2 regions of the Micromonospora sp. DT43 genome follow, and region 2 is predicted to be linked to the other one. Evidence: riboswitches for the same ligand, from Rfam matches in the RefSeq annotation. Region 2 holds a riboswitch; the other holds the start of a gene.

Region 1 (15,162 bases), on a different contig from region 2:
CGGTGTGCTCGGGGCCATCGCCGTCGACCCGACGACCGTCGCCGCCGGGGTGACGGTGCTTCCGGGCGTCGGCCTGGGCGTCGGCCCGAGCGGCTTCGACACCGACCTGACCGGTGTGGCCGACGTGGCGCACACCCTCGACGCGGACGTGGTGCAGCCGGTCGACGGCATCGCCGACCCGGTGCTCGGTGACGTGACCGGCACGGTCGGCGACCCGACCGGCCTGCTCGGCAGCGCCGACCCGGGTCTGCTCGACGGCCACCTGACCGGCGGTGTCCTCTCCGACGCGCACGGTCAGGTCGACGGCATCGTCGGCTCCCTCGGCGTCCACGACACCCTGGGTGGTCTGGGCCTCACCGACGGCGCCGTCGGCGGTGTGGTGCCGCCGGTCGACGTCCCGTCCGTGGTGGGCGGCGTCACGCACCACGTGGACAGTCTCCTCCCCGGTGTCACCGGCACGGTCGGTGACGTGACCGGAGGGGTCACCGACGGTGTGACCGGCGACGTGCACGACGGGGGGCCCGCCTCGTCGGACCACGGGCTGCTGGGCCTCACCGGCGGTCTGCTCTGACGGGGATTCTCGTCGGGAGCGGGGGCCGGGTCGCCTCGGGCGGCCCGGCCCTTCCCGGGTTCCCTTCCGGTCCCTCTTGATAATTGAGCCGAAATCCGCACACTTGGTGCGGTGATGGCGGGGATCTGGTTGGACGTACTGGACGAGATCGCCCGGACGTGCAACACACACGGTCGCGGCGACCTGCTCCAGACGGTCCGACAGAAGCGTGCCCAACTGCTGGACCCGAAGCTGCGCGTCCTGGTCGTCGGCGAGCCGAACCAGGGCAAGAGCCAGCTCATCAACGCGATCATCAACGCGCCGGCCTGCCCGGTCGGCGACGGTCGTACCACGCTCCTGCCGACAGTGGTGCAGCACGCCGAGGCCGCCTGCGCGGTCGTGGTCCAGGCGCCGCCGGTGTCGGGACGGCCCGCGGGCACCCCGGCCGCGACGCTCGTCGAGCGGACCCCCCTGGCGCTCGACCAGGTCGCGGCCGGGGTGTCCGGCACCGTCGGGCGTCGGCCGGGCGGCGGTCCGGCGTACGTCGAGGTCGGCCTGCCCCGCGCGATGCTCGCCGCCGGACTGGTGCTTGTGGACACTCCCGGCACCGACCAGGTCGCGGCGCTCGGCGGGGCCGCGGAGGTGGCCGCCTGCACCCGCGCGGACGCCGTGCTGCTGGTCTCCGACTCGACAAGGGAACTCTCGGTCGCCGAGCTGGACATGCTGCTGCACGTCACGCGCTCGCAGCCGAACGTGGTGGTGGTGCAGAGCAAGACCGATCTCGTGGCGGACTGGCGTGCGGTGGCCGAGCGCAACCGGCAGCACCTCGCCGACGCCGGCGTCGCGGCGCCGCTGATCCCGGTGTCGGCGACCCTGCGGTTGCGCGCGGCGGCGACCGACGATCGCGGCCTCAACGCCGAGTCCGGGTTTCCGGCGCTCATCGCCCGCCTGCAGCGGGACCTGACCGGCAAGGCCGACCACCTGGCGCGGGCGTCGGTGCAGGCGGTGGCCCGTACGGTGGTGGAGCAACTGGCCGCACCGTTGCGCGCCGAGCTGGCGACGCAGGAGGCCGAGGAGCAGTCCGGACCGATCTCGCGGCTGCACGCGGCCCAACGGGAGGTCGACGAGCTGCGCCGCTGCTCGACCCGTTGGCAGAACACGCTCGCCGACGAGATGGCCGACCTGCTCTCCGACATCGAGTACGACCTGCGCGACCGGACCCGGCAGATCCTGCGTGCCGTGGACGAGGCGTTCGACACGGCCGATCCCCTCACCGCCTGGGACACCTTCGCCGACTGGCTGGAGCGCAGCCTCGTCGAGGCCGCGGAGGCCAACCACGAGTGGCTGGTCCAGCGCTGCGACTGGATCGCACGTCGGGTGGCCGCCACCTTCGACAGGTACGGCCACGACGTGCTGCCACCCTGGTCGATGACGATGCCGGACGATCTCGGCGACCGGCTGCCGGACCTGGAACGGCCGCGGATCGACAGGTTCACCACGGGTCAGAAGTTGTTCACCGGCATGAAGGGCTCGTACGGCGGCATGCTGATGTTCGGTCTCGCGACGACGCTTGCCGGAATGCCGATGATCAACCCGGTCTCGGTCGGCATCGGCGCGCTCTTCGGCGGCAAGAGCATCCGCGACGAGGGCAAGCAGTTGCTGCGCCGCCGGCAGGCGACCGTCAAGACGGCCATCCAACGGCATGTCGACGAGTTCTTCGTCCGGATGGTCCGGGACTGCCGCGACGCCACCCGCCAGGTGCAGCGGATGCTGCGCGACCACTTCACGGGGCTGACCGAGGAGTTGCAGGAGGCCATCGTGCAGTCGTTTCGCAGTGCGAAGCAGGAGGCGGACACCGATGTCGCCCTGCGCGAGCAGCGGCAGCGGGAGATCCGGCTGAAGATGACCCGCCTGGCCGCGCTCTACGAGCAGTCCCAGCAGTTGACCGCCACCCGCGCCACCCCGGTGCTGCTGGAGCCGGGGGCATGACGGTCGGGGTGCGGTTGGACGAGGCGGCGTGGGGGCTGCTGCACCGGGCCATGGACCTCTACCAGCACGACGCGCGGGCGGTGGGGCGGTTGCGGCACCAGGTGGCGCGGTTGGAGCAGCCGCTGCGGATCGCGGTGGCCGGCCCGTGGCGTGCCGGCAAGTCGACGGTGCTGAACGCGTTGATGGGGGAGGAGGTCGCGCCGGTCGAGGGCGCGGACGGCGTCTTCACCTGGTACGAGGACGGCCCTTCGCCGCACGCCACCGCCTACCCCGTCGGCCAGCCGCCGCAGGAGCTGACGGTGGTCAAGTCGGCGACCGGGATGCGGGTGGATCTGGGCTGGCGGGTCGGGGAGGTGCGCGACATCGTGGTGCGGTGGCCGACGCGGGCACTGCGGCAGGTGACGCTCATCGACACCCCGGCGCTCGCCGCTGTCGACGAGCAGGGCCACGCGCCGGTGCTGGATCGCGTCCTGCGGGACTCGGACGCGGTGCTGTTCCTGACCCGCGACGGCCGCGACAGTGACCTGCGGGTGTTGGAGTCCGCTCGGGACAGTGTCGTCGGGCAGGCCGCCCCGGTGAACGTGATCATGGTGTTGTCCCGGGCGGACGAGGTGGGTGGCGGCCGGATCGACGGGCTGCTCACCGCCCGCCAGCTGGCCCGCCGGCACCACCGCGATCCCCGGGTGGGCGCGCTGGTCGTGAACGTGGTGGCGTGCAGCGGGACGGTCGGTCTCGCGGGCCGGATGTTGAACGAGTCCGACGTCGCCGCGCTCGCGACGCTGGCCGGGGTGTCCCGTGCCGAGTTGGAGACCCACCTGCTCTCCGCCGACCGCTTCGTCCGTGGCGAGCTTCCGGTGCACCTGGACTCGGAGGTGCGCGCCGGTCTGCTGGACCGGATCGGGCTCTTCGGGATCCGGCTCGCGACGACCCTGGTCCGCGGCGGGTTCGACACCCGGGTGACCCTGTCGGCCGAGCTGATCCGGCGCAGCGGGCTCACCGAGCTGCGGGAGTCGATGACCCGATGTTTCGTCGATCGTCGCGACACCCTCAAGGCACGCTCGGCGCTGGCGGCCGTGGAGGCCCTGGTGCGGGCCGAGCCGGTGCGGGGCGCCGACGAGCTGGTCGGCGCGATCGAGCAGATCCTGGCGGGCGCACACGAGTTCCGGGAACTGCGCCTGCTGGTGGCGCTGCGCAACGCCCGCCTCGGTTTCGACGCCGAGTTGGCCGCCGAGGCGCAGCGGCTGGTCGGCGGTGACGGGGTGGGTCTGGCCGCGCGGCTCGGCATCGAGCACGAGGCGACAGTGCGGCGGCTCTGGGAGGTCGCCGCCGACGCCCAGAGGCGGTGGCGGGACCGGGCCGAGGACCCGCTCCTCCCGCTGGCCCAGCGCCGGGGCGCGGAGGTGGTCGTCCGCAGTTGCGAGGGGATGCTGGCCGAGCTGGCCGCGGGCGGTCGCTGAGCGTCGTACGCCCGGGGCGTCCACCCGGGACGCGCCGGCCGGCGTGTGTGGCGCAGGGTGCGTGCCTCACTGTGGCGTGGCCGATGCGACGCCGGCACGTACTGTCGCCCTCAGCCGATATACCGCAGAGTCATATTCATACCTCTGCGGTATATCGCTCACGGGCTCATCCGCTCGTCGGTCCGTCCGCCAGGTCCGTCGGGCAGCTCTACAGGGGCCGCTCCCGGCCCTCGTCACCCGTTCGGCGGTGTCGCCGCCGCGGGTTGCGGTGGCGCGCTCAGCCGGAGCTGCCACCGTCGGCCTTGGTCGGTGAGCCGGACGATCGCCAGCGGCTCCACGTCCAGCTGCCGGTACGTCGCCAGCGGCAGGTCCAGGGCGTGCACGACCGCCACCCGGATCACGAGCGGGTGGGTGACGGCGGTGACCCGTCGGCCGAGGCCGCGCTGGCCGTCGAGCCACCGGCCGACGCGCTCGCGCAGGTCGGCCACGGACTCGCCCCCGTGCGGCGCGGCGTCCGGGGTGGACATCCATTCGTGGAGGGCGTCAGGCCGCGCGGCGGCGATCTCCTCCAGCGACCGGCCGGTCCAGTCGCCGTAGTCGCAGTCGGCAAGCGACGTCTCGACGGCGGGCGCGAGGCCGAGGGCGTACGCGGTCTGGACGGCCGCCGCCGCGGGGCTGGACAGGCAGGCGTCGGTATTGCCCGACGACGTCCGCCGGGCCAGCCCGGACAGGGCGAGGGCGGCGCGCCGGCCACCCTCGTCCAGTCCGTCGTCCCCGCCGAACCGGGCTCGCCGCAGGGCGGCGGTGTGACCGTGGGCGACCAGCCGCAGGCTGGTGGCGCTCACCCGGCCGGTTGTGCGTCGGCGACCGCGCGCTGCCGGTGCATCAGAGCTGCGAAGAGCAGGCCGATCCCGGTCCACAGCACCACCTGGGTGCCGAGGGAGGCGAGCCGGAAGCTCCACAGCAGCGTGGCGGGGAAGTCACCCGGTACCTCCTGGAACGACGGCAGCACCACGTAGGCCACGCCGGTGACCAGCAGGAAACCGCCGACCGCCGCCGCGGCGCGCAGCCACACCGGCGCCTGTGCGCCGACCGACCGGTAGCCCAGCGAACCGGACCAGACCGCCACCAGGCCGAGGACCACCAGCAGCAGGTAGGTGACCGTGCGCTGGTTGATGGTGGCCGGGTCGCCGACGGCCGGGGGGTTCGGCGGGTACTTGAGGAACGGCACGATCACCGCGCCGAGCAGCGCGCCGCCGGCCAGGAGCAGCCCGGACCGTCCGTCGTCAGGGGTCCGCCGCCGCCGGGTCAGCAGGACGTACGCCGTGGCCAGCAGGCCACCCATCGCGGCGCCGAACAGGGCCGTGGCCAGGAACAGCCCGCCGCGCTGACCGTTCCTGCTGACCAGGGCGTCCTCGTCGTGTTGGTGCCCACCGGCGGCGGGTTCGGCGTGTGTCGCCGCCTCCTCGATGGCGATGGCCGCCTCGACGTGGGGTTCGCCGACGACGAAGGCGAACGTTCCGGCGAGCAGGCCGGCCACCAGGCCGGCGAGCAGCCCGCGCAGGAGAACCGTGACGAACGTGGGTGCGGTGCCGGTCAGTGGCACGGGACACCGAGCAGGTGCCGGCCGTCGTGCATCAGCTCGTGCAGGTACATCCCGCTGCGCGAGACGGCGCCCTGGTCGAAGGCGACAAGATAGGCCAGCAGGGTGAGCACGGCGACGGTGGCCAGGACCGTCCACAGGAGACGGGTCGGGACAGCGGGGTGCACCAGCGGCTGGCTGGAAGTGGAACTGGACATGTGTGCACGAACCTCCTCGGGGATGACGCGTCCCCATCGCAAGGCTGCGGACGACCGAGCGTCCTGGCTCGCGGCCCCCGGGTCGGGGACCGCTCACAGTGGCGCGACCGCGCCGGATTCTCACCGGCTTCCCTCGCGTCGCCGCAGATAGTGGGTCGACCGTATCGGTGCCGGTTCTCCTCGGTCAAGCCGGCGGCGAAGTCCGATCGCGACGCTGCCCACGGCCGCTCGTCCGCGGGCGTCGACCGGATCGACGATGGCCGTCGCCGGCGGCCGCGACACGCCCGGCCCCGACATGTGGGGTGTGACAAACCCTGTCGCCCCTATATATGGTGTCGACCGCAGCTGGTTCGGCCACTCATTCCAGGGATGGCCGAGGCAAGAGGGAACCCGGTGGAATTCCGGGACTGCCCCGCAGCGGTGAGTGGGAACGACAGCCGTCATCAGCACTGGGCCGCCATCTGGCCTGGGAAGCGACGGCCAGTAGGAGACCGGGCGACCCCGGTCGTGCCCGCGAGTCCGAAGACCTGCCAGCGCGCCGCGTACCCGCATCCGGGTGGGCGGTGGTCCGAGGCCGCGTGGGACGGCCGACGCCTTGCGGATCCGCGCCGCCGTCGGCATGGCGTCCGCCGGTGTCGGTCGCCTCGTGCCGAGGGCCATCAGGTCCTCAAACTCGCGAGGAGTGAGTGGTGACAGTTACCGAGGTGACCCCGGCCGACGGCGACACGGCCCTGGGGCGTACGCCGACGCAGGTCCGCGAACGCGACGGCGGCAGCGAGCCGGTGGACGTGCGCAGGCTCGTCACCACGGTCGAGCGCTGGGCCGACGACCTGCCCGACGTCGACCCGCTACGGGTGGCGACCCGTACGATCAGCGGCCTGTACGACGGCGCGACGACGGCCGAGCTGGACCGGCTGACCATCCAGACCGCGGCCGAGATGATCGGTACGGAGCCGCAGTACTCGCGCCTCGCCGCCCGGCTGCTGGCCAGCCACGTCGAGCGGGAGGTACGCCGGCAGGGCGTCACCTCGTTCAGCGCGGCGATCCGGGCCGGCCACGCCGAGGGCCTGATCGGAGACGAGACCGCCGCGTTCGTCGCCGCGCACGCCGGCACGTTCGACGACGCCGTCGACACCGACGGCGACCGTCGTTTCGAGTACTTCGGCCTGCGCACGGTCTACGACCGGTACCTGCTGCGCCACCCCACCAGCCGGCTGGTGCTGGAGACCCCGCAGTACTGGCTGCTGCGGGTGGCCTGCGGCCTGTCCCGTACGCCGGACGAGGCGGTGGACTTCTACCGGCTCATGTCCAGCCTGGCCTACCTGCCCAGCTCACCGACGCTGTTCAACTCCGGCACCCGGCACACCCAGATGTCCTCGTGCTACCTCGTCGACTCGCCGCGCGACGAGCTGGACTCGATCTACGCGCGCTACGCCCAGGTCGCCAACCTGTCCAAGTTCGCCGGTGGCATCGGCATCGCGTACTCCCGGGTCCGGTCCCGGGGTGCGCTGATCCGCGGCACCAACGGCCAGTCCAACGGGATCGTGCCGTGGCTGCGCACCCTGGACGCGAGCGTCGCGGCGGTCAACCAGGGCGGTCGACGCAAGGGCGCGGCCTGCGTCTACCTGGAGCCGTGGCACCCGGACATCGAGGAGTTCCTCCAGCTGCGGGACAACACCGGCGAGGACGCCAGGCGTACCCACAACCTGAACCTGGCCAACTGGATACCGGACGAGTTCATGCGCCGGGTCGAGGCGGACGAGGTGTGGTCGTTGTTCGACCCGGACGAGGTGCCCGAGCTGCCCGACCTGTGGGGGGAGCGGTTCGACGCCGCGTACCGGGCGGCCGAGGCGCAGGGCCGCTTCGTGCGGCAGGTGCCTGCGCGGGAGCTGTACGGGAAGATGATGCGGACCCTGGCCCAGACCGGCAACGGGTGGATGACCTTCAAGGACGCGGCCAACCGGCTGTGCAACCAGACCGCCGAGCCGGGCAACGTGGTGCACCTGTCCAACCTGTGCACCGAGATCGTCGAGGTGTCCAGCGACGCCGAGACCGCGGTGTGCAACCTCGGCTCGGTGAACGTGGCCGCCCACCTGACCGGGAGCGGCATCGACTGGGAACGGCTGCGCGCCACGGTCCGGACGGCTGTGACGCTCCTCGACCGCGTCATCGACATCAACTACTACCCGACTCCGCAGGCGGCGGCGAGCAACCCCCGCTGGCGGCCGGTCGGGCTCGGGTTGATGGGCCTGCAGGACGTGTTCTTCGCGCTGCGGATGCCGTTCGACTCGCCTGCCGCGCGGGAGCTGTCCACCCGGATCAGCGAGGAGCTGTACCTGACCGCGCTGGAGACCTCCGCCGACCTGGCGCGCGACTTCGGCGCGCACCCGGCGTACGCGCAGACCCGCGTCGCGCGGGGCCAGCTCCAGCCCGACCTGTGGGGTGTCGAGGGTACGCAGACCGCGCGCTGGGCCGCGCTGCGCGAGCGGGTCGGGGCGTACGGGCTGCGCAACTCCCTGCTGGTGGCGGTCGCGCCGACCGCGACGATCGCCTCGATCGCCGGTTGTTACGAGTGCGTCGAGCCGCAGGTGTCCAACCTGTTCAAGCGCGAGACCCTGTCCGGGGAGTTCCTCCAGGTCAACACGGCCCTGGTCGGCGAGCTGAAGGCGCGTGGCCTGTGGACCGAGCAGATCCGTTCGGCGATTCGCCGCGCGGAGGGGTCGGTGCAGGCCGTCACGGAGCTGCCGGCCGACGTGCGGGAGCTGTTCCGCACCGCGTGGGAGCTGCCGCAGCGGGCGCTCATCGACCTGGCCGCCGCCCGCGCGCCGTTCATCGACCAGTCCCAGTCGCTGAACCTGTTCCTGGCCTCGCCCACCATCGGCAAGCTCTCCTCGATGTACCTGTACGCCTGGAAGACCGGGCTGAAGACCACGTACTACCTGCGCTCGCGCCCCGCCACGCGGATCCAGCAGGCCACCGTCAGCGCCGTCGCACCCGTCGCCGTCACCGCCGACGCCGAGGCGCTGGCCTGCTCGCTGGAGAACCCCGAGTCGTGTGAGGCGTGCCAGTGACCTCTCCCGACGCCACCACCGACACGAGGACCACACACATGCTGCTCGACCCCGGGATGGATCTCACCCTCCGCCCGATGCGCTACCCGCACTTCTTCGACCGGTTCCGTGCCGCGATCCGCAACACCTGGACGGTCGAGGAGGTCGACCTGCACGCCGACCTCGCCGACCTGGACCGGCTGTCGCCGGCCGAGCGGCACCTGGTCAGCCGCCTCGTGGCGTTCTTCGCCACCGGTGACACGATCGTCGCCAACAACCTGGTGCTCAACCTCTACCAGCACGTCAACAGCCCGGAGGGCCGCCTCTACCTGTCCCGGCAGCTGTTCGAGGAGGCCGTGCACGTCCAGTTCTACCTCAACCTGCTCGACACGTACGTGCCCGACGAGACCGAGCGGTTCGCCGCCTTCGCCGCGATCGAGAACATCCCCTCGATCCGCCGCAAGGCCGAGTTCTGCTTCCGCTGGATCGACTCGCTGGGGGAGTTGCGGGAGCTGCGGACCTCCGACGACAGGCGCGCGTTCCTGCTCAACCTCATCTGCTTCGCCGCCTGCATCGAGGGATTGTTCTTCTACGGCGCGTTCGCGTACGTCTACTTCCTGCGCTCCCGCGGCCTGCTGCACGGCCTGGCCTCCGGCACCAACTGGGTCTTCCGCGACGAGTCGATGCACATGGCGTTCGCGTTCGACGTGGTGGACACCGTGCGCGCCGAGGAGCCCGACCTGTTCGACGACGATCTCGCCGACCAGGTCCGCCAGATGCTCACCGAAGCGGTCGAGTGTGAGGTCCAGTTCGCCGAGGACCTGGTGGGTCAGGGCGTGCCCGGTCTCACCCTCGCGGACATGCGGGAGTATCTCCAGCACGTCGCCGACCGCCGTCTCGTCCAGCTCGGGATCGCACCGCACTACGGGTCGGCGAACCCGTTCGCCTTCATGGAGTTGCAGGACGTGCAGGAGCTGTCCAACTTCTTCGAGCGGCGGGTGTCGGCGTACCAGGTGGGGGTGACCGGGACGGTGGCCTTCGACGACGACTTCTAGGAGGACCCCCCACCCCACCCCCTCCCCACCCCGTCGACCAGGAGGTCGTTGCTCCCTATCGGCGTGTCAGGGGCACCAACTTCATGATCAACGTCGGCGACGGGCGAGGTGGGGGTGGGGCGGGGGTGTTCTTGGGGGTGGGTGACTGTCAGGCGGGGGAGCAGGTCGGGGTGATGGTCGGAGGGGTGCTGGTGGCGCTCGTGCTCAGGTAGCCCGCGGTGGTCGACGTACCCGGCGCGAGCTGCCCGTTGTAGGCGGCGTTCGCGACTGTCACCTGGCTGCCCGTCTGGGTGAGAGCGCCGTTCCAGACCTGCGACACCGTCTGCCCACTGGGAAGGGTGAAGGTGACCCGCCATCCGCTCAGCGAGGAGGCCCCGGAGTTGGTGACCGTCAGCCGCCCCTCGAATCCGCCCTGCCAGGTGTTGACCACCGTGTTGGTCACCGCGCAGGACTGCCCGGCCGGGACCGTAGGCGTCGGGGTGGGAGTGGACGTCGGGGTCGTCGTCGGAGTGGGCGTCGGCGTCGGGGTGGGCGACGACGTCGCGGTGGGGGTCGGGGTGGGCGTCGTGGTGCCCCCGGCCTGGAACTGCCACCAGTTGAGGTTGAACAGGTTGCCGCTGCCGCCGGTGAAGCGCAGGTAGAGGTCCTGGGTGCCGGTCGCGCCGCTGACCGGGCAGGAGACGGTCTGCCACGTCTGCCATCCGCCGGTGCCCGGCACCGCGCAGCTGCCCACCCGGGTGCCGGTGGGGCTGCCGAGGCGCAGTTCGATCGTGCCACCGGACGTGGCCGAGGCGACCCGGGCCGAGAAGGACGTCGCGCCCGTACCGAATCCCACGCCCTTGACCTTGATGTAGTCCCCGTTCCCGATGAACCCGACGTTCATCCCGCCCTCGCTTGCCGGCTCGGTCTCGATGCCGGAGCCCCAGGCGATGGTCTCGGCCTCCTGCCGCCCGTACGGGTTCAGGGTGCCGATCTGGGGCGCGCCCGTCGTGGTCATGGTGATCGTCGGGAAGGTGCCGTTGGTGTTGTAGGTGAACTTCTCCACGGCCACCGAGCGGGTGTAGCCGCTGCCGCCGGGCAACGCCCCGTTGTGGTAGAAGAAGTACGAGCCGCCGTTGAAGTCGATGACTCCGGCGTGGTTGGTGAAGCTGGCCCCCTGGCGAGGCATGATCGTCCCTCGGTAGGTCCAGGGCCCGGTCGGGCCGGGTGCGGTCGAGTAACCGATGAACTCGGAGCAGCACTCCGCCGCGAACACGTTGTAGTACAGGCCGTTGCGCTTGTAGACCCACGGGCCCTCTTCGTAGAGGGTCGGCCGGCTCGCGTTCCCCGTCCGGGTGCCGAACCCGGCGGTGGTGAGCGGGATCTTGGTGGCGCTGCCGCTGTAGGAGATCATGTCCGCGTTCAGCCGGACGTACCAGAGGTTCGGGTTGCCCCAGTACAGGTACGCCTGGCCGTCGTCGTCGATGAAGACGGTGGGGTCGATCTCGCCGTTGCCCACCAGCGGCCGGCCGATGGCGTCGCGGAACGGCCCGGTGGGGCTGTCGGAGACCGCGACGCCGATGGCCATCGAGTTGGTCGCCCGGGCGGTCACCGGCACGTACCAGTAGAACTTGCCGTTGCGGGCGATGACCTGGCCGGCCCAGGCGTTGGCGCTCGCCCAGCTGAAGGTGTTGAGGCTCAGGGGTGAGCCGTGGTCGGTCCAGTTGACCATGTCGGCCGACGACCACACCCGCCAGTCCTTCATGGTGAAGTACGTCGAGCCGTCCTCGTCGTGGCCGGTGTAGAGGTAGACCCGTCCGTCGTGCACCAGGGGAGCCGGGTCGGCGGTGTAGATGTGCTGGACGATGGGGTTGTCCGCGTGGGCGGGCGTGGCCGGCGCCAGCGTCGAGATGAGCAGCATGCTCACGAGCCAGGCGAGGCCGCGTCGGAGCCGGTTCGTCGTCCGTGGTGGCGGTGCGGGGTGCATCGGTACCTCCAGGATGGGTCACGACGGGCGGGCACGGTTCGCCGGTCTCGCCGGCAAGGTGCCGCGTGTCGTCGCCTGTCGCTTCTGGACCTCGGTGGTGGCCGTCCCGTGGGAACGGCAGGAGGGATCGGGCGTCCACCACGGCTCCCGCGCGCGGCGGCCCGCCGTTTTTCAACGGCGGTGGTCAACGTCCCTGAGGGAGGCCCGGACACCCACCAGCGGGCGTTGGTCATGCGCGACTCCATCGACCTCGGCGGATCGAGTGGAGCGGTGAAGCGTGCCCTTCGCCTCTGCGGCCTGAGGGTAGTCTGTTATCGCTAACATTCTCAAGCGATGGACGGATCTGGATTTCCACGTCGTCGTCGCGGGCCGGTCGCCTCCGGGTTGGGCGCGGCACGTGGCCAGGTCGTGAGCGCCTGGGTGCCGGGTCGTCAGCGCTGCAGCCGCGTCGGGCTGCCCGGCCCGCTGCGCCGGACGAGCCACGCCTCGGTGATGTGCGTGAACATCGCCTGCGCCGCGCCGTCGGGGTCGTGGGCGGCGATGCGCTCGAAGATGCGCCGATGCCCCTGGTTCGATGCCACGCACAGGGCCCGTTCGGTCTTTCCCATGTACCGCGCCGTGTTGACTACCTGACTCTCCAGGGACCGGACGACGCCCCGGGCGATGCGGTTCCCGGACGCCTGCATCACGGTGTCGTGGAAGGCGCGGTCGTGCTCGTGGTAGGTGACGTGGTCGTCCACCAGCTCGTCCATCCGGTCGACCTGGGCGCGCAGCCGGTCGATGGTCTCCGGGTCGGCGAGTCGTGCGGCCACGTTGGCCATGTCGGACTCCAACACCCGCCGGGTGACCACCAGATCGTCGAGGATCGCCAGGGTGTCGTCCACGGCGATGGTGGCCGCGAGGACGAGCTCGTCGAGCATGTCCCACGCCGAGGGCGAGGTGACCATTGTGCCGCTGCCCTGGCGGACCTGCACGAGCCCCTTCTCCTGAAGGATCTTGACCGCTTCCCGGATGACCGTCCGGCTCACCGAGAAGGTCTCGCAGAGCACCGGCTCGGGGGGTAGCGGTGTGCCCGAGCGGTGCACTCCCTGCACGATCCGGGTCACCAGCTCGGCGGTGATCGCCTGGGCCAGGTTGGTCGGGCGACGGGCCCAGGTCGGTGCCGTCGTGCCGTTGACGGTCGACTGGTTCGATGTCGTCACGTTCACCTCCGCGTAGCCGCGGGAGCGGGCCCACGAGTCCGCCCCAGTGTAAGGGCAACCGTTGACGTCAGACGTCATACGAGTTACGTTCTCGTCAATCTTGCATCGACGGCCGGTTCTCGGCCACTCCCCATATGAAGGTGAGCAACGATGAAGCAACGAGCAGTGTGGGCCGCGGTCCTCGTTGCAGGGCTGGCCCTGGCTGGCTGTGGAAGCGCGACAGGTTCGGGTTCGTCGTCCGGAGGCTCGGCCAAGAAGCTGGTCGTGTGGGACTGGAAGTCCGGAGAGGCCAGCTCCGCGCAGTACGTGGAGAAGGCCAAGGCGGACTTCGCCAAGAAGCATAAGGACGTCGAGGTCGAATTTGTGGCCCAGCCGTTCGATCAGTACTACACGTTGCTGGGTGCGGCCATCCAGTCGGGCAAGGGTCCGGACGTCATCCTGTTCAACGGTGGTGGCCAGATCCGCGACCGGGTGGACTCGCTCCAGCCGCTCGACGAGTACGTGGCCGAGGACCGGCAGCGGCTGGCCGGCTGGGAGGCGTTCGCCAAGGGCGGCAAGACCTACGCCGCTCCGGTGACCCTGCAGGGCCACCCGATCTACTACAACAAGGCGCTCTACGAGCGGGCCGGCCTCGACCCGGCGAAGCCTGCCACGACGTGGCAGGAGTTCGTCGCCAACTGCGCCACCATCACCCAGAAGACAGGCGCCAAGTGCTTCGCCCAGGGCAACAAGGAGGGCATCGGCATCCAGTTCTTCCTGTCGGCCATGGCGTCGGGTGTCCTCACCCCGCAGGAGTACGACAACTGGATCGCCGGCAAGCGCGACTGGAACTCGCCGAACGTGAAGAAGATCTTCGAGCTGTGGAAGGAGACCGGCACCGCCAAGCTGAACAACGACGGGGCCAACTCCACCGCGATGTTCAACGACGCCTTCGCCGTCTTCCAGTCCGGTAAGGCCGCCCACATCATCGGTCTGATGTCCGACATCGGGCACTGGAAGGACTTCAACGAGTTCATCACGCCGGAGAAGCTCGGCGTCATGATGGCCCCGGCGGTGACCAGTGGCGCCACCCCGAGCCTGCCGTACGACGGTGGTATCGGTTACGCGGTCGCCAAGTGGACCAAGGACCCGAAGGTGGCCGCCGACCTGGTGCGCTCGCTGACCTCCACCGACGCCCTGAAGGCGTTCTACGCCAACGCCGGCGCGATCACCGCCGACACGACCATCGACGTGTCGCAGTCCGGGCCGGCCGTCACCACGATCGTCGGCGCGCTCAAGACCGGCAAGCCGGCGCCGCACGTGGCGCTCTCCTCGAAGGCGCTCGACCTGATGGGCAGGCTCTCCCAGCAGCTGCTCAGCGGTTCGATCAGTGTCGACGCGGTCGTGAAGCAGATGGCCGCCGCGGACACGGCGGGCTGATCGTGTCGATCGGTAACTCGCTCCCGTCGGTCCGCTCGGCTTCGGCCGGGCGGGCCGGCGGGGTCCCGCCCGTACCACCGCCGTCGGGCCGCCGTGCCGTTCCCCGGCGCATGGCCGGCGGCCGTCGCGCCGAGATGCTCGCGCCCTTCGTGCTTGTCGCCCCGGCCGTCCTGATCCTCGTGCTGCTACGGCTGTACCCGCTGCTGCTCGGCGTCAACTTCTCCTTCACCGGTGACGGCGACCGCGACGGGGCGGTGGTCGGCTTCGACAACTACGTCGACCTGTTGCAGGACCCGCTGTTCCAGGGCGCCCTTCGCAACGTGGGGCTGCTGGTGCTGCTCCTGCCGGTGGCGGTGGCCATCCCGGGTCTGCTCGCCACCTTCATCTACCTGCGCGTCCCCGGCCACCGGTTCTACCGCAGCGTCTACTTCTTCCCGGCCGTGTTGTCCCCGGTCATCGTCGGCGCGATCTTCAACCTGCTGCTCTCGTTCGACGGCCCGGTCAACAGCATTCTCGGCGCGGTCGGCATCGGCCCGGTGGACTGGCTCGGTGACCCGGACGTCGCCATGTTCGCGGTCGTCGGCGTACACGTGTGGGCGACCTTCGGCATGGCCCTGGTCGTGTTCCTCGCGGGCTTCGCGACCCTGGACTCCGCGCTGCTGGACGCCGCCCGG
Region 2 (15,162 bases):
GCCGTCCGGGCAGCCCGGGTCCGGCTCGGCCGGATCACAGCCGAAGCGGCAGCCGGCAACCCGGCGGACCGGGGGCAGCAGCGCGGCGAGCGCCCGCACGGCGGTGGACTTGGCGGTGCCCTTCTCGCCCCGGACCAGCACTCCGCCGATCGCCGGGGACACCGCGTTGAGCAGCAGCGCCAACCGCATGTCGGCCATGCCGAGCACCGCACTGAACGGGTAAGTGCTCATGCCCGGTCCTCCAGGTCACCCTCGCTGGCCAGGTACGTGTCGCGCAGCCGGTCCAGGGTGGCCGGCTCGGGTTTGGCCCACAGCCCCCGATCGGCGGCCTCCAACAGCCGCTCGGTGATGCCGCGCAACGCCCACGGGTTGGACTGCTCCAGGAACTCCCGGGTCGTGTCGTCGAACAGGTACGCGGCGGCCAGGTGCTCGTACATCCAGTCGTCGACCACGCCTGCGGTGGCGTCGTAGCCGAACAGGTAGTCCACCGTCGCCGCCAACTCGAACGCGCCCTTGTAGCCGTGCCGGCGCATCGCGGCGATCCACTTCGGGTTGACCACCCGGGCCCGGAACACCCGCCGGGTCTCCTCACCCAGCGTGCGGGTGCGCACGTCGTGCGGCATGGCCGAGTCACCCACGTACGCCTGCGGTGACGTGCCGGTGAGGTGGCGGACCATCGCCACCATCCCGCCGTGGTACTGGAAGTAGTCGTCGGAGTCGACGATGTCGTGCTCGCGGGTGTCCTGGTTCTTCACCGCCACGGCGATGCGGGCGAAGGAGCGTTCCATGTCGGCACGCGCCTCCCGCCCGTCCAGGCCCCGGCCGTACGCGTAGCCGCCCCACACCGCGTACACCTCGGCCAGGTCGGCGTCGCTGCGCCAGGTCCGGGCGTCGATAAGCGGCAGCAGGCCCGCGCCGTACGCCCCGGGCTTGGAGCCGAAGATCCGCGCGGTGGCCCGCCGCTCGTCGCCGTGCTCGGCGACGTCGGCGGCGACGTGCGCCCGCAGGTAGTTCTCCTCGTCCGGCTCGTCCAGCGCGGCGACCCGCCGCACGGCGTCGTCGAGCAGCGCCACGACGTGCGGGAACGCGTCACGGAAGAAGCCGGAGATGCGCACTGTCACGTCGACGCGCGGGCGGCCCAACTCGGCGGTCGGCACCACCTCGACGCCGGTGACCCGCCGGGACCGTTCGTCCCACACCGGGCGGCAGCCGAGCAGCGCGAGCACCTCGGCGATGTCGTCGCCCTGGGTCCGCATGGCGCTGGTGCCCCACACGGTCAACCCCACCGAGCGGGGGTACGCCCCGGTGTCGGCGAGGTGCCGGGCCAGCAGCGAGTCCGCGAGGGCCACCCCGACGTCCCACGCGTTGCGGCTCGGGATGGCCTTCGGGTCGACGGAGTAGAAGTTGCGGCCGGTGGGCAGCACGTTTACCAGGCCCCGGGTGGGTGAGCCGGACGGGCCGGGCGGCACGAACCGGCCGTCGAGCGCGCCGAGGGTGTTGGTCAGCTCGTCGGTGGTGCGCGCCAGCCGAGGCACCAGCTCGGTGGCCGCGAAGCGCAGCACGGCAGCGGCGTCCGGGATCGGCTGCCCGGTCACCTCGCCGACCACCGCGTCGACGACGCCGGCGTCCCAGTCCAGGGTCTCCATTCCGGTGACCAGCCGTCGCGCGAGGGCCTCGATCAGGTCGACAGCGTCGGCGGCGGTGCCGGCCGGCCCGTCCACGGCGTCGGTCAGCGCGACCGGCAGGGCGATCCGCTGCCCGGGCGACGCGAGCAGCTCCTGCTCGTCGAGGGAGTACGCGGCGGCGAGGGCCTGCCGCAGGCCGGGCAGGGCGTGCTTGCCGCCCCAGATCTGCGGGGCACGCAGCACGGCGAGCACCAGGTTGACCCGGGGCTCACCGGTCGGCGCGTCGGCGAGGATGTGCAGCCCGTCGCGGATCTGCACGTCCTTGACCTCGCACAGGTACCCGTCGAGGTGCAGCACGAAGTCGTCGAAGTCGTCGGCGTCGGGCATCGCCTCGGCGTGCAGGTCGTGGTGCAGCTCGGCGGCGCGGACGAGGTCCCAGATCTGCGCCCGCACGGTGGGCACCTTGGCCGGGTCGAGGGCCTGCACGGTGGCGTACTCGTCGAGCAGTTGCTCCAGTTTGGCCAGGTCGCCGTACGTCTCGGCACGGGCCATCGGCGGCACCAGGTGATCGATGACCACGGCGTGGGCGCGGCGCTTGGCCTGGGTGCCCTCGCCCGGGTCGTTGACGATGAACGGGTAGACCAGCGGCAGGTCGGCGAGGACCGCGTCGGGCGCGCAGTCGGCGGCCAGGCCGAGCCCCTTGCCCGGCAGCCACTCCAGGGTGCCGTGCTTGCCCAGGTGCACCACGGCGTCGGCGCCGAAGCCACCGTCCGCGACCGGCGCGGCAAGCCAGCGGTACGCGGCCAGGTAGTGGTGACTCGGCGGCAGGTCCGGGTCGTGGTAGATGGCGATCGGGTTCTCCCCGAAGCCGCGGGGCGGCTGGATCAGCAGCGCCACGTTGCCGAAGCGCAGCCCGGCGAGCACGATGTCGCCGCCCTCGGTGTACAGCTCGCCGGGCGGCTCACCCCAGTGTTCGCGCATCCGCTCGCGCAGCTCGGCCGGGACCTGGTCGAACCAGCGCCGGTACGTCCGCCCCGGTATCCGGGCCTCGGCGGCGGCCAACTGCTCCGGGGTGAGCCACTCCACGTCGTGACCACCGGCGGCGATCAGCGCGTGGATCAGCGCGTCGCCGTCCTCGGGTGGCGGCGCGTCACCCAGGTCGTAACCCGCCTCGGCGAGCGCGGCGAACAGCCGGACCGCGGAGACCGGGGTGTCCAGCCCGACGGCGTTGCCGACCCGGGAGTGCTTGGTGGGGTACGAGCTGAGGACGACGGCGATCCGCTTGTCGGCGTTGGGCACGTACCGCAGTCGGGCGTGGCGCACCGCGATCCCGGCGACCCGGGCGGCCCGCTCGGCGTCGGCGGCGTACACCGAGAGGCCGTCGGCGTCGATCCGCTTGAACGAGAACGGCACGGTGACGATCCGGCCGTCGAACTCGGGGATGGCCACCTGCATGGCCGCGTCCAACGGGGACAGCCCGGCGTCGCTGCCAGCCCACTGTTCGCGGGTGCTGGTCAGGCAGAGCGCCTGGATGACTGGCACGTCCAGGGCGGCGAGCGCGCCGACGTCCCAGGCGTCCTCGTCGCCGCCTCCGGAGGCGTCGGCGGCGACCGCGCCGCCGGCCGCGAGCACGGTGACCAGCAGCGCGTCACAGCGGGCGAACAGCCCGAGCGGTCCGGCGCCGGTGGTCAGGCCGCGCAGCGAGCCGCAGAAGATCGGCAGCGGGTTGCCCCCGGCCTCCCGCACGGCGTCGGCCAGCACATCGACGAACGCGGTGTTGCCGGCGAGGGCGTGCGCCCGGTAGAAGACGATCCCCACGGTGGGCCGGTCCGGGTCGGCCGGGTGCTCGCCGTGCACCCCGTACGCCGGGGTGGGCGCGGGCGGGGCGAATCCCTCGCCGGTGAGCAGCACCGTGTCGCCGAGGAACCGGGCCAGGTGCCCGAGGTTGTCCGGCCCACCCTCCACCAGGTACGCCAGCGCCTGGGTTACCACCCCGGACGGCACCGTGGAGATGGCCATCAGCTCCGCATCGGGCACCGCCTCGCCGCCGAGCACGACAGTCGGCACGCCGGTGGCGAACACCGCGTCGAGGCCGTCCGGCCACGCCTGCCGACCCCCGAGCAGGCGTACGACGGCGAGGTCGACCCCGTCGAGCAGGGCCGGCACCTCGTCGGCAGCCACCCGGGCCGGGTTGGCGAGCCGGTAGTCGGCGTCACTGGCACGGGCGGCCAGCAGGTCGGTGTCGGCGGTGGAGAGCAGCAGAACGCGCACGGCAGGCTCCGGACGGTAACGTCGGCACGCTCGCGGGAGCGGCCTGGCGACGGATGGGCGCAGGGTTCAGCGGAGGCCGCGAGCCGGCCCGCTCACCGGCGTACGGCCGGGGACGACGGGCGGCGCGGTCCGGAACTCAGCAGTGAACGGAGTCGATGCCGATCGCGGCGACGACACGGCCGCGGTGCGGGGGACGGCACGCGCCGTCGATGATGGAGACGCCAAGCGTCATCGGGTCCTCCTCGGGTGTCCACGCCCTGGGGTACGTCCCGACGGCCGAAGTATCCTGGCTTCCGGATCGACGCTCTCCCCCGGCCTTCCAACCGCAGACACACGGCCGTGACTCGCGAGGGGGGATCGCTCCCCGGTGACAGTGGCGGGACCGCGTCGGATTCACACCGACTTCCTTCACTGCCGTCAGGCCGCGAATGCTGCCACACCCATCCGTCACCGGTCAACGCAGGTCCCGGCCTCGCCGGTCGCGCTCACCTGCTCCGGAGCAGCAGCGCGACGAGTCTCACGCCACGAGTCTCACGCCGCCTCACGCCGTCTCACGCCGTCTCACGCCATGAGCGCACGTCTGCGGCAGGCGCACGCGTCGCCACTCGCCGACCCTGCGGATGCCGACGTCGCGTGGCCGCCGGTGGCAGGGCCGCCGGTGGCAGGGCGCTCCCGCCAGCGGCGGAGGGTGAGGGTCCGTAGGCCCTTTGGAGCTGATGTCGTGGGCGATATCGCTCTGACTCCCGCTCCCTGACCCCGTTCGGTGCCGCGAGCCCCGATCGCCCTGCCTCCCGCTTCCCAGCTCCCGCCGACCGCCGCGAACCCACCCGCTTCCTGACCCGGCCACCGAGCCAGCCCCGTCCACCGAGCCAGCCCCGTCCACCGAGCCAGCCCCGTCCACCGCACCCGACCCGTCCACCGCACCCGACCCGTCCACCGCACCCGGGCTTTCCTGAGGCGCGCCAGTCGGTCGGTTTCGCTTCCACGGCGATGTCGTCAACCGCATCAGCTCCAAAGGCATCGACCACCACCCGCGAGGGGCCGAGCGGCGCTCGCCTCCGCGCAGAACAACCGACTCTGGGCGGCACCCCGATCAGCGGGCGTGACGGCTGATCGGGGCCAGCGGGCGTCGCCGCTCCAACGGCCAGCGGGCGTCGCCGCTCCAACGGCCAGCGGGCGTCGCCGCTCCAACGGCCAGCGGGCGTCGCCGCTCTGGCGATCAGCGGGCGTGGCGCTCCGGGTGGGCGCGGTTCCACACCCGCATCCGTTCCGGGTAGCCGGTGCGGGCCGCCTCGTACAGCGGCACCGCGTGCTTGCGGGCGATGGTGCCAGCCGCTCGGGGTGTGCCGGTGCGGCGGCGGATCCATTCGCCGTCGTGGGCGATCGCCACCACCGTGGTGTCGGTCGCGGTGGTCTCCGGTTCCAGGTAGAACTCCACTCCCCGCCGGCTGGCGACGAACGCCTCCAGCGCGGCGAGGTCGTCCCGGGTGGCCTCGCGGTCCAGCTTCGTCGGGGTCGCCTCGGCGCCCCGTGACCGCCTGTTGAACCAGCTCATGCCCAGCCCCTCTCCTCGGACGCCTCTCCAGTTCAGCACCGATTCCTGGCAATGGGCTGCACGCCGGGTGGGAGAAATCTGACTCGCCGGGCCGCAGGGACACCGGGCCGCAGGGAAACGCGGCGCACTCGGGAGTCGTCAGCGGGTCGGAAGGGGTGACACACCTCCCGCCATATCCAACATATACCGCATGGGGGGCCTTGCGGCAAGGCCCCAGATGTACCGCAGAATTGCCCGTCCAAGGCCAGGACCTGCGGAAACGGGAGCCAGTACATGCACAACTCGTCGGCGGCGGACGCCGTGTTCGACCTTCCCGACAATCTCGCCGCCAAGGCCGATCCGGCGCTGATCGCCCGTGACGAGCAGCACTTCGCCGCCATCGCGGCGAGCCTGGAGCAGTCGATCGCGGACCTGTCCGACCGTCTCGACGCCGAGCGCCGGGCACCCGCCGGCAAGGGCCGCCAGGCGGTCGCCCGCGACGAGGAGGTCCGTCGGCTGACCGGTCGCCTGCGGGCCCTGCGTCGCTTCGGCCTGGACCTGTGCCTCGGACGCATCGTCGGCGCCGACGACCCGGAGCCCGTCTACATCGGGCGCTTCGGCCTCACCGACGGGGGCGGTCGTCGGCTGCTGCTCGACTGGCGGTCCCCGGCCGCCGAGCCGTTCTTCGGGGCTACCCACGCCAACCCGATGGGCCTGGCCAGCCGCCGCCGGTACCGCTGGACCCTCGGCCGGATCCGCGACTACTGGGACGAGGTGTTCACCCCGGACGGGTTCGAGGGGTACGCGGCGCTCGACGACCAGTCCGCGTTCATCGCCAGCCTCGGCGGCAACCGGTCGGCCCGGATGCGCGACGTGCTCGGCACCATCCAGGCCGACCAGGACGCCATCATCCGGGCCGGATCTCGGGGCGCCCTCGTCGTCGACGGCGGGCCGGGCACCGGCAAGACCGTCGTGGCCCTGCACCGCACCGCGTACCTGCTCTACTCCGACCCGCGCCTTGGCCAGCGCCGCGGCGGGGTGCTGTTCGTCGGGCCGCACCAGCCCTACCTGGCGTACGTCGCCGACGTCCTGCCCAGCCTCGGTGAGGAGGACGTGCAGACCTGCACGCTGCGCGACCTCGTCCCCGAGGGTGCCGCGGCGACAGTCGAGACCGACCCGGAGGTGGTCCGCCTGAAGTCCTCCGCCGATTTGGTGCGGGCGATCGAGGCGGCCGTGCGGTTCTACGAGGAGCCGCCGACCACGGCGATGACGGTCACGGCCGGCGACACCGAACTGCGGCTGAGCGCGGACGACTGGGCTCAGGCGTTCGAGGCGCCCGGACCCGGCACCCCGCACAACGAGGCGCGGGACGAGATCTGGGCGGAGCTGGTGGCGATCCTGCTCGGGAAGTACGACGGCGACGAGTCGGACGACCTGGTACGCCTGTCGCTGCTGCGCAACCGCGACCTGCGTACGGCGTTCCACCGCGCCTGGCCGCTGCTCGACGCGACAGACATCGTCGCGGACCTGTGGTCGGTGCCCGCGTACCTGCGCTGGTGCGCCCCCTGGCTCGGCCCCGACGACATCCGTCGGCTGCGGCGCGCGGACGCCCGCGCCTGGACGGTGTCCGACCTGCCGCTGCTCGACGCGGCACGGCAACGGCTCGGCGACCCGGAGGCGTCCCGGCGTGCCCGCCGCCACGGGGTTACCATCGCCGCCGAACGCGCGCGCATGGCCACTGTGGTCGACGAGCTGATCGAGGCGCACGCCTACGACGACGGTGAGGGCGTGCTGTCGAGCCTGCGTCAACTGGATCTGCAGGACGCGCTCGTCGACGAGGCAGTTCTGCCCCGGGCCGACCCGGATCTGCTGGCCGGCCCGTTCGCGCACATCGTCGTGGACGAGGCGCAGGAGCTGACCGACGCGCAGTGGCAGATGCTGCTGTCGCGTTGCCCGTCACGCAGCTTCACCATCGTCGGGGACCGCGCCCAGGCCCGGCACGGGTTCACCGAGTCGTGGCAGGAACGACTGAGGCGCATCGGGCTCGACCGGGTCACCATGACCTCGCTGAGCATCAACTACCGGACGCCGCAGGAGGTCATGGCGCAGGCCGAGCCGGTCATCCGAGCCGTCCTCCCGGACGCGAACGTGCCGACCTCGATCCGCGCCAACGGCATCCCGGTGGCCCACGGATCGGTCCGTGACCTGGACGCGATCGTCGACGGCTGGCTCGCGGAGCACGCCGACGGGATCGCCTGCGTCATCGGTGAGTCCACGTACCGACCGACGACGGATCGCGTCCGGTCGCTGACCCCGGAACTGTCCAAGGGGCTGGAGTTCGACCTGGTCGTGCTCGTCAACCCGGAGACGTTCGGCGAGGGCATCCAGGGGGCTGTCGACAGGTACGTCGCGATGACCCGTGCGACCCAGCGACTCGTCGTCCTCACCGGCTCCTGACGTCGTAGGCTGCCGGACGTGTCGAATGACGTGCGGGAGGCGGCGGCGTACGACAACGCGCACTGGTGCGCCGCCGTGTGCGCCAGCCAGGGGCTGACCGGCCGGATCGACGCCGACGCGTGGTCGGTGCCCCGCCGCTCCCCACAGTGGTATCCCGACGCCGTCACCCTGCGTCCCGGCGTCGACCCCGCGGCACTGCTGGCGCGGATCGACGCCGGGGCGGGCGCGTCGGTGAAGGACAGCTTCGCCGACCTCGACCTCTCGGCGTACGGGTTCCGGGTGCTCTTCGAGGCGCAGTGGATCCACCGCCCGCCCACCGATCCGCTCACCGACCCGCCGCTCACTCCGGTCACCGGCGCGGAAGGTCTGGCGGCCTGGGCGAGCGCGCACGGCGGCGGAGAGCTGTTCCGTCCGGCGCTGCTGGCCGACCCACGCGTCCGCGTGCTGGCCCGCCACGACGAGCGGGGCGCGGTCGTCGGCGGGGCGGTGGTCAGCGGCGACGACCCGTCCGGCGTCTCCAACCTGTTCGCCAACACCGGCGACCCCGCCGCGATCTGGCGTGGGGCCGTCGCCACCCGGCCCGGCGTCACACTGGTCGGCTACGAGACCGCCCCGGACCTACCACCCGCCCGACAAGCCGGGTTCCTCCCCGTGGGCCCCCTCCGGGTCTGGCTCCGGTGATCATGAAGTTAGCGGCGCGACACGCCGACATCGACGACAATAACTTCATGATCACCGGGGACTGGGCTCAGGCCAGGTGGGTCAGGTCTTCGGGGGTTAGGCGCAGGGCGGCGGCCGCAATGTTCTCCTCCAGGTGGGCCTTGTCGCCCGTGCCGGGGATCGCGAGGACGTGCGGGCCCTGGTGCAGCGTCCAGGCCAGGCGTACCTGCTGGGGGCTGACGCCGTGGGCCCGGGCGACCGCCTCGACGGCCACGCCCTGCGCGGCGCTCGCGCCCCTCTCCCGATTCGTGCCGGCCAGCGCGAAGAAAGGCACGTAGGCGATGCCCCGCTCGCCGCAGGCGCGGACGAAGGCGTCCTGCTCCCGGTACGCGTCCACGCCGTAGTTGTTCTGCACGCAGACCACGGGCGCGATGCCCGCCACCTCGTCCAGGTGCTCGGGCCGGGCGCCGGACAGCCCGAGGTGCCGGATCAGGCCGGCGGCGCGCAGCTCGGCGAGGGCACCGAACCGCTCGGCCAGCGGCACCGGGCCGGGTCCCCGGCCCAGGCGCAGGTTCACCACGTCCAACTGGTCGCGGCCGAGGCGGCGCAGGTTCTCCTCGACCTGGGCGCGGAGCTGGTCCGCGGTAACCGCCTCGGTGAATCCGGTCACCGGGTCGTAGCCGAAGCCGACCTTGGTGGCGATGACCAGGTCCTCGGGGTACGGCGCGAGCGCCGCCCGGATCAGCTCGGTGGCGTAGCGGACGGGGCCGGTGCCCACCCGCAGGGTGCCACCGGGTGACACGTAGAAGGCGGCCGTGTCGATGTGGTTGACGCCCAGCTCCACGGCGCGGCGCAGCACGGCTATCGCCCGGTCCCGGTCGGGGTTGGCGGTGATCCGCATCGAGCCGAAGCCCATCCGATGCACGGTGCGGTCGCCCAGGGTCCAGCTGCCCGCCGCGGCGGCGGTGATCTCGTCGGTTGGCATCGGGCGACCGTAGCCAGCGCGGGTACGCGGCGCACTCGGCCGCGTACCCGATACCGCCGAACCCCGATCCGGGTTAGTTTTACTGTGCCGCCGGAGCCGACTCGCCGGTCCGCGGCGGCCGCAGCGCCGGCACCAGCGCCAGCGTCGGCAGGAGCAGCAGTGGCACCACCAGCAACGCGCGCAGGGTGCCGACGTGGTCACCGAGCAGGCCCAGCAGCGGCGGGCCGCCCAGGAAGGCCGTGTAGCCGATCACCGCTACCACGCTTACCCGCACCGCCGCGTGCGCCTCCTCGTCGGCCGCCGCGCTCATGCCGACCGGGAAGCCCAGCGACGCGCCGAGGCCCCACAGCGCGACGCCGACGATGGCCACCGGCCCCGAGCCGGCAAGCACGGCCAGCGTGGCGCCGGCAGCGGCGAGCAGGAGGGTGCCGCTGAGCACCGGCACCCGACCCCAGCGGTCCAGCGCGACGGTGCCCGCGGTCCGCCCGAGGGTCATACCGACGACGAACACGCCGAAGACCGCCGCTCCGGCCGCCTCGCTCAGGTCCCGACCGTCGACGAAAGCGACAGCCAGCCAGTCGTTGGCGCTTCCCTCGGCGAACGCCGCCACCAGCACGAAAAGCCCGATGAGCAGGGTGCGCGGTTCACGCCAGGCGGCGAGCTGGGCGCGACGGCGGCCGGCCGGGCTGGTGTCCGCCGTCTGGTCGGCCGCGTCGACGGCCGGTTGGGGCAGGAACATCCGGGAGGCGAGCACGGTGCCGACGAGCACCACCACCGCCACGGCGGCGAGGTGCGCGCCGACCGGCACGTCCAGGCGGGCGGCCCCGGCGCCGAGGCCCGCGCCGGCCACCGAGCCGAGACTCCAGGCCGCGTGGAAACGGGGCATGACGGTACGCCCCAACCGCCGCTCCACAGTCGCGCCCTCGACGTTCATGGCCACGTCGCACGCGCCGGAGCCGTAGCCGAAGGCCACCAGCCCCAGCCCGACGACGACTGTCGACCCGGCGACCGTCGCGCCCAGACCGGCCACGACCAGGCCGACCGCGACCAGCACGGTGGCGATCGTCACGCTGCGGGCCGAGCCGAGGCGCTGGGCGAGCAGCCCGGAGGTCGGCATGGCGAGCAGCGCGCCCACGCTCATCGCCAGCAGCAGCAGCCCGAGGCGTCCGGCGGAGAGGTCCAGCGCCTCGCGGACGGCCGGCACCCGGGAGAACCAGCTGCCGACGGCCAGGCCGTTCAGGGTGAAGGTGACGGCGACGCCGTTGCGGGCGAGCCGGACGATGCGTGCCGGCACTGTGGTGTCCGGGGCCACGGCCGGGCTGGTGGGGGCGCTCACAGGGGGTGGTCCTCTTCCTCGGGGTGATCTCCTGGCACGATCGCACACCTGAGAGCGCTACCACCACAAGCGGGCCACCACCCCTTACCGGCGGCACGCAGGTCGGGGATGATTCCGAACAGGCGTACGCCCGCTCCGGGTGGGCGCCGGGGGGAGGGTCACGATGACGGCAGCGGCACACCGGCCGGCCACTCTGGATGACGTCGCCCGGGCCGCCGGGGTGTCCCGGTCCACGGCCTCGCGGGTGATCGCCGGGACGGGGTTCGCCTCCCCCGCCGCCCGGGAGCGGGTGGTGACAGCCGCCGACCAGCTCGGTTACGTGCCCAACCCGGCCGCCCGGGCACTGGTTCGCGGCGGCGGCGTACGGCTGGTGGTGGCCGCCGCGGCGACCAGCGCGGCGGTGCTGGACGACCCGTACGTCCACCGGGTGGTCGGCTCGGCGGCCCGGGTGTGCGCGCCGGCCGGCGTCGGAGTGGCCCTGCACTGGCTGCCGCTGGGCGACCCACGCGGCCTGGAGCAGCTCGCCGCCGACAGCAGCGTGTGCGGCATCGTGCTCGTCAACACCACCGAGGCCCTGCTGGAGGCCGTACCCCGGTCGCTGCACGGCCGGGTCGCCTCCATCGGCATCGGCTCGGCCGAGGTGCCGTCCTTCGACGTCGACAACACCGCCGGCGCGGGCGCGGTGCTGCGCCACCTGTACGCGACGGGCCGCCGCCGCATCGCCATGGTGACCGGCCCGGCATGGCTGCCGTGCTCGCGGCGCCCCGTGCAGGCGTACCGCCACCTGATGCGCCAGGCCGGCCTGCCCGAGCGGGTCGTGGACGGCGACTTCACGGCGGCGCGTGGCCGGGTGGCGGCCGGCGAGGCGCTGCGCCGGTGGCCGGATGTGGACGCAATCTACGCGATCAGCGACGAGACCGCGTTCGGGGTCATCGCGGCGCTGCGCGACGGCGGTGTGCGGGTGCCCGGTGACGTCGCGGTGGCCGGTTTCGACGACATCCCGCTGGCCGGCATGACCGCTCCGGCGCTTACCACCGCGAGCCACCCGGTGGGCCGGATCGCCACCGCGGCGGCCACCGCCGTGCTGGCCGGCCGCCCGGCCGCGCCGGTGACGCTCTTCCCGTCCTCCCTGGTGACCCGCGACAGCGCCTGAACGCCGGCCGCCGGTTAACCGGCTGCCGGTCGGGTAACCGCCTCGCACCTGCCGTCGACCGCGAGGAGTGGTGACCCGTGTCCACCTCCGCGCCGGATCCCCGGCACGGCCTGTTGACCACACGTCCGCACCCGCCGGTGCTGTCGGGTCCCACCGGTCTGGTGCCGCTGCCCGGCGGTGACGGTGGCCGGCCGGCGATGACGTACGTGCCGGAGCCGGCGGCCGACGGGGCCGCGTACCGGCTGGTGGTGCTGCTGCACGGGGCGGGCGGCTCCGCGCGGCAGGGCCTGGACCTACTGCTGCCGGTGGCGGACGCGCACCACCTGCTGCTTGTCGCCCCGCAGTCGTCGGCGGCGAGTTGGGACCTGATCGCCGGCGGCTTCGGCGTGGACGTGCAGCACATCGACGCGCTGCTGGCCAGCGCCTTCGACGGCTACCCCGTCCGCGACGTGACGCTGGGCGGGTTCTCCGACGGCGCGTCGTACGCCCTCTCGCTGGGCCTGGCCAACGGCGGCCTGGTGGACGCGGTGCTGGCCTTCTCCCCCGGCTTCGCCGCGCCGCCGGTCACCCGCGGTCGGCCGCGGATCTTCGTCTCGCACGGCGTGGACGACCGCGTCCTGCCGATCGACGTGTGCAGCCGCCGCTTCGTGCCGCACCTGCGCGGCCTGGGCTACGACGTCACGTACGAGGAGTTCCCCGGCGGCCACGACGTCCCCGCCCCGATCCGCGCGAGCGCCACCGAGTGGCTCACCGGCGGAGGCGCCCGCTGATCGGCCAAGGCACCGGGAGGGTCAGACGGCGGGGAGGCCGAGGGCCTCGTCCACGCGGGCCAGGACGGCCGCGTCGTCGTCGGGGTGCACGCCCCGCAGCAGGTCGATGGCCGTCGCCCGGACCTGACCGATGATCATGGCGAGTGGGAGGGTCTGGGCCGACCCGAAGAGCCGCCCGGCCGTACGGACGGCGGCCAGCGCCGCCGCGTCGGCCCGGACAGCGTGCCGGTCGGCAGCCTCCTCCTGCCCGTCCAGGTCGGCGGCCAGCGCCGCGCCGGCCTCCCGGACGGCCTCGACCAGGCAGCGCAGCGCCTCGCCCAGCTCGGGCGGCGTCGGGGTCCGCAGTCGACTGAGCGTCACCCCGGCGCGGGCCAGCACCCGGACGTTGCGGACCACGTAGTCGGTCTGCCGGATCGACTCGTCCACCGACCGCAGCCGGCCGATGTGCCGGCGGCGACGCACGTTGAGCCGCAGCGCCTCACCGGCGGCGAGCACGCCGTCGCGCAGCCCGCCGACGCGGGCGTCCATGCCCCGGGCCTGGGTCAGCGCGGCCAGCGCCGCCGCCTCGTCGCGTCCGTCCAGCGCGTCGGCGATCCCACCCAGCAGATCGGCCAGCTCGTCGAAGGTCCGGCGCACCTCGGCGACGAGCGGGGCGAGCGGGTGCCGGGCGTCGACGAGAAGGCTGGCGGCGAGCGCGACAGTGCCGCCGACAAGCGCGTCGACGAAGCGGAACGGGACGAGCGAGCCGTCCGGCGGCGCGACCACCACCAGGTACAGCGCGGAGACCGCGGCCTGCACCAGGGTCACGCCGGTCGCGCCGAAGGCGACCGCGAGCAGGACGGTGAGCAGGATGACAGTGCCGACCGTCCACGTGCTGCCCGGGCCGAGTGCCTGCACGACCAGGTCCGCCACGAGCACCCCGGCGGCCACCCCGAGCACGACCTCGACGGCTCGGCGGATGCGCTGACCGCGCGCCTGACCGAGGACGATCAGCGCGGCGGCCGGCGCGAAGAAGGGCTGCGGGTGCCCGAGCAGGCGGGTGGCGAGCAGCCAGGCCACTGTCGCCGCGACTGTCGCCTCCAGCACCGGCCGCCAGCCCTGCCGCAGCCGGTGACCGGCGACCCGCAGGCCCCCGAACCACGCCATCGCCCCCACCTCCCGCCGCCTCTACTCGATGCCGGGCCGTCCACGATCGCGGCGGTCCGGTACGCCCCTCGCGATCGTCTACCATCGCGCGATGGACCCGCTCACCGGGCTGCTCGACGGTCCCCGCGCCCGGGGCGCCTTCCTGCTGCGCTCGGTGTTCGACCCGCCGTACGCGCTGCGGATCGAGGACCGGGCGCCCCTGACAGTGGTGGCGCTCGTGCGCGGCTCGGCGTGGCTGGTGCCGGACGACGCCCCGGCCGCGACGCTGCGCCCCGGCGACGTGGCGGTGCTGCGCGGTCCGGACGGCTACCTGGTGGCGGACGATCCGGGCACTCCAGCGCAGGTGGTGATCCATCCCGGTCAGCGCTGCACCACCCTGCGCGGGGAGCCGCTTACCGAGTCGATGGCGCTGGGCGTACGCACCTGGGGCACCGGCCCGCACGGGTCGACGGTGCTGCTGACCGGGACGTACCAGTTGCCCGGCGCGGTGAGCCGGCGGCTGCTCGGCGCGCTGCCGCCGCTGCTGGTGGTCCCCGCCGACGAGGGGCGCGGCCCGCTGGTGCCACTGCTCGCGCAGGAGGTGACCCGGGACGCGCCCGGCCAGGCGGCGGTGCTGGACCGGCTGCTGGACCTTCTGCTCATCGACGCGCTGCGCACCTGGTTCGGCCGGCCGGACGCCGCGCCGGGCTGGTACCGGGCGGCCGGCGACCCGGTGGTCGGCCCGGCCCTGCGGCTGCTGGAGGACGACCCGGCCCGGGGATGGACGGTCGCGGCGCTCGCCGCCGAGGTGGGTGTCTCCCGGGCGGTGCTGGCCCGCCGGTTCACCGAGCTGGTCGGCGAGCCGCCGATGGCGTACCTGACCGGATGGCGGCTGGCGCTCGCCGCCGACCTTCTGCGCGAACCGGACGCCACGCTGGGCGCGGTGGCCCGCCGGGTCGGCTACGCCAGCCCGTACGCGCTGAGCACCGCGTTTCGTCGGGTCCGGGGAATCAGTCCGCGCGAGCACCGGATCGGAGTGGGGCGCGGCGGACGCAAAGCTCCAGTTTAGTCAATTGCGCGATTGTCGGCCCCCGGTAAAGGCGACAGTAAACCGGTACAATCGGCGACTGCGATGTGACCGATCACTGACTGCCGTTGGTGAAAGCGATCACACACACTGACCCCATGAACAGGAGAGTTAACCGCGGCAGGGCACTCCGCGTCGCGGCGTGTCTCCTTCTTCTCG

What was found. Region 2 has a riboswitch for cobalamin ahead of cobN (cobaltochelatase subunit CobN). Riboswitches for the same ligand answer to the same signal wherever they lie in the genome.
Region 1: linked by a shared signal. The riboswitch ahead of ACLQ26_RS20925 (ribonucleoside-diphosphate reductase subunit alpha) and the one ahead of cobN (cobaltochelatase subunit CobN) in region 2 are both predicted to bind cobalamin.

Annotation. Positions count from the first base shown of each region.
Region 1 is NZ_JBNCKR010000008.1:242,543-257,704, forward strand. It holds gene ACLQ26_RS20895 (IniB N-terminal domain-containing protein) at 1-571, shown strand, start outside; gene ACLQ26_RS20900 (dynamin family protein) at 686-2,539, shown strand; gene ACLQ26_RS20905 (hypothetical protein) at 2,536-3,996, shown strand; gene ACLQ26_RS20910 (histidine phosphatase family protein) at 4,230-4,841, opposite strand; gene ACLQ26_RS20915 (CbtA family protein) at 4,838-5,602, opposite strand; gene ACLQ26_RS20920 (CbtB domain-containing protein) at 5,593-5,796, opposite strand; cobalamin riboswitch at 5,832-5,971, opposite strand; cobalamin riboswitch at 6,126-6,345, shown strand; gene ACLQ26_RS20925 (ribonucleoside-diphosphate reductase subunit alpha) at 6,501-8,867, shown strand; gene ACLQ26_RS20930 (ribonucleotide-diphosphate reductase subunit beta) at 8,906-9,901, shown strand; gene ACLQ26_RS20935 (family 43 glycosylhydrolase) at 10,050-11,867, opposite strand; gene ACLQ26_RS20940 (FadR/GntR family transcriptional regulator) at 12,299-13,069, opposite strand; gene ACLQ26_RS20945 (ABC transporter substrate-binding protein) at 13,220-14,488, shown strand; gene ACLQ26_RS20950 (carbohydrate ABC transporter permease) at 14,599-15,162, shown strand, end outside.
Region 2 is NZ_JBNCKR010000007.1:286,713-301,874, reverse strand. It holds gene ACLQ26_RS19505 (VWA domain-containing protein) at 1-231, opposite strand, end outside; gene cobN (cobaltochelatase subunit CobN) at 228-3,896, opposite strand; cobalamin riboswitch at 4,154-4,330, opposite strand; gene ACLQ26_RS19495 (hypothetical protein) at 5,116-5,451, opposite strand; gene helR (RNA polymerase recycling motor ATPase HelR) at 5,725-7,887, shown strand; gene ACLQ26_RS19485 (hypothetical protein) at 7,906-8,568, shown strand; gene ACLQ26_RS19480 (aldo/keto reductase) at 8,636-9,532, opposite strand; gene ACLQ26_RS19475 (MFS transporter) at 9,612-10,868, opposite strand; gene ACLQ26_RS19470 (LacI family DNA-binding transcriptional regulator) at 11,032-12,021, shown strand; gene ACLQ26_RS19465 (alpha/beta hydrolase) at 12,099-12,791, shown strand; gene ACLQ26_RS19460 (FUSC family protein) at 12,813-13,937, opposite strand; gene ACLQ26_RS19455 (AraC family transcriptional regulator) at 14,029-14,985, shown strand; gene ACLQ26_RS19450 (LppM family (lipo)protein) at 15,102-15,162, shown strand, end outside.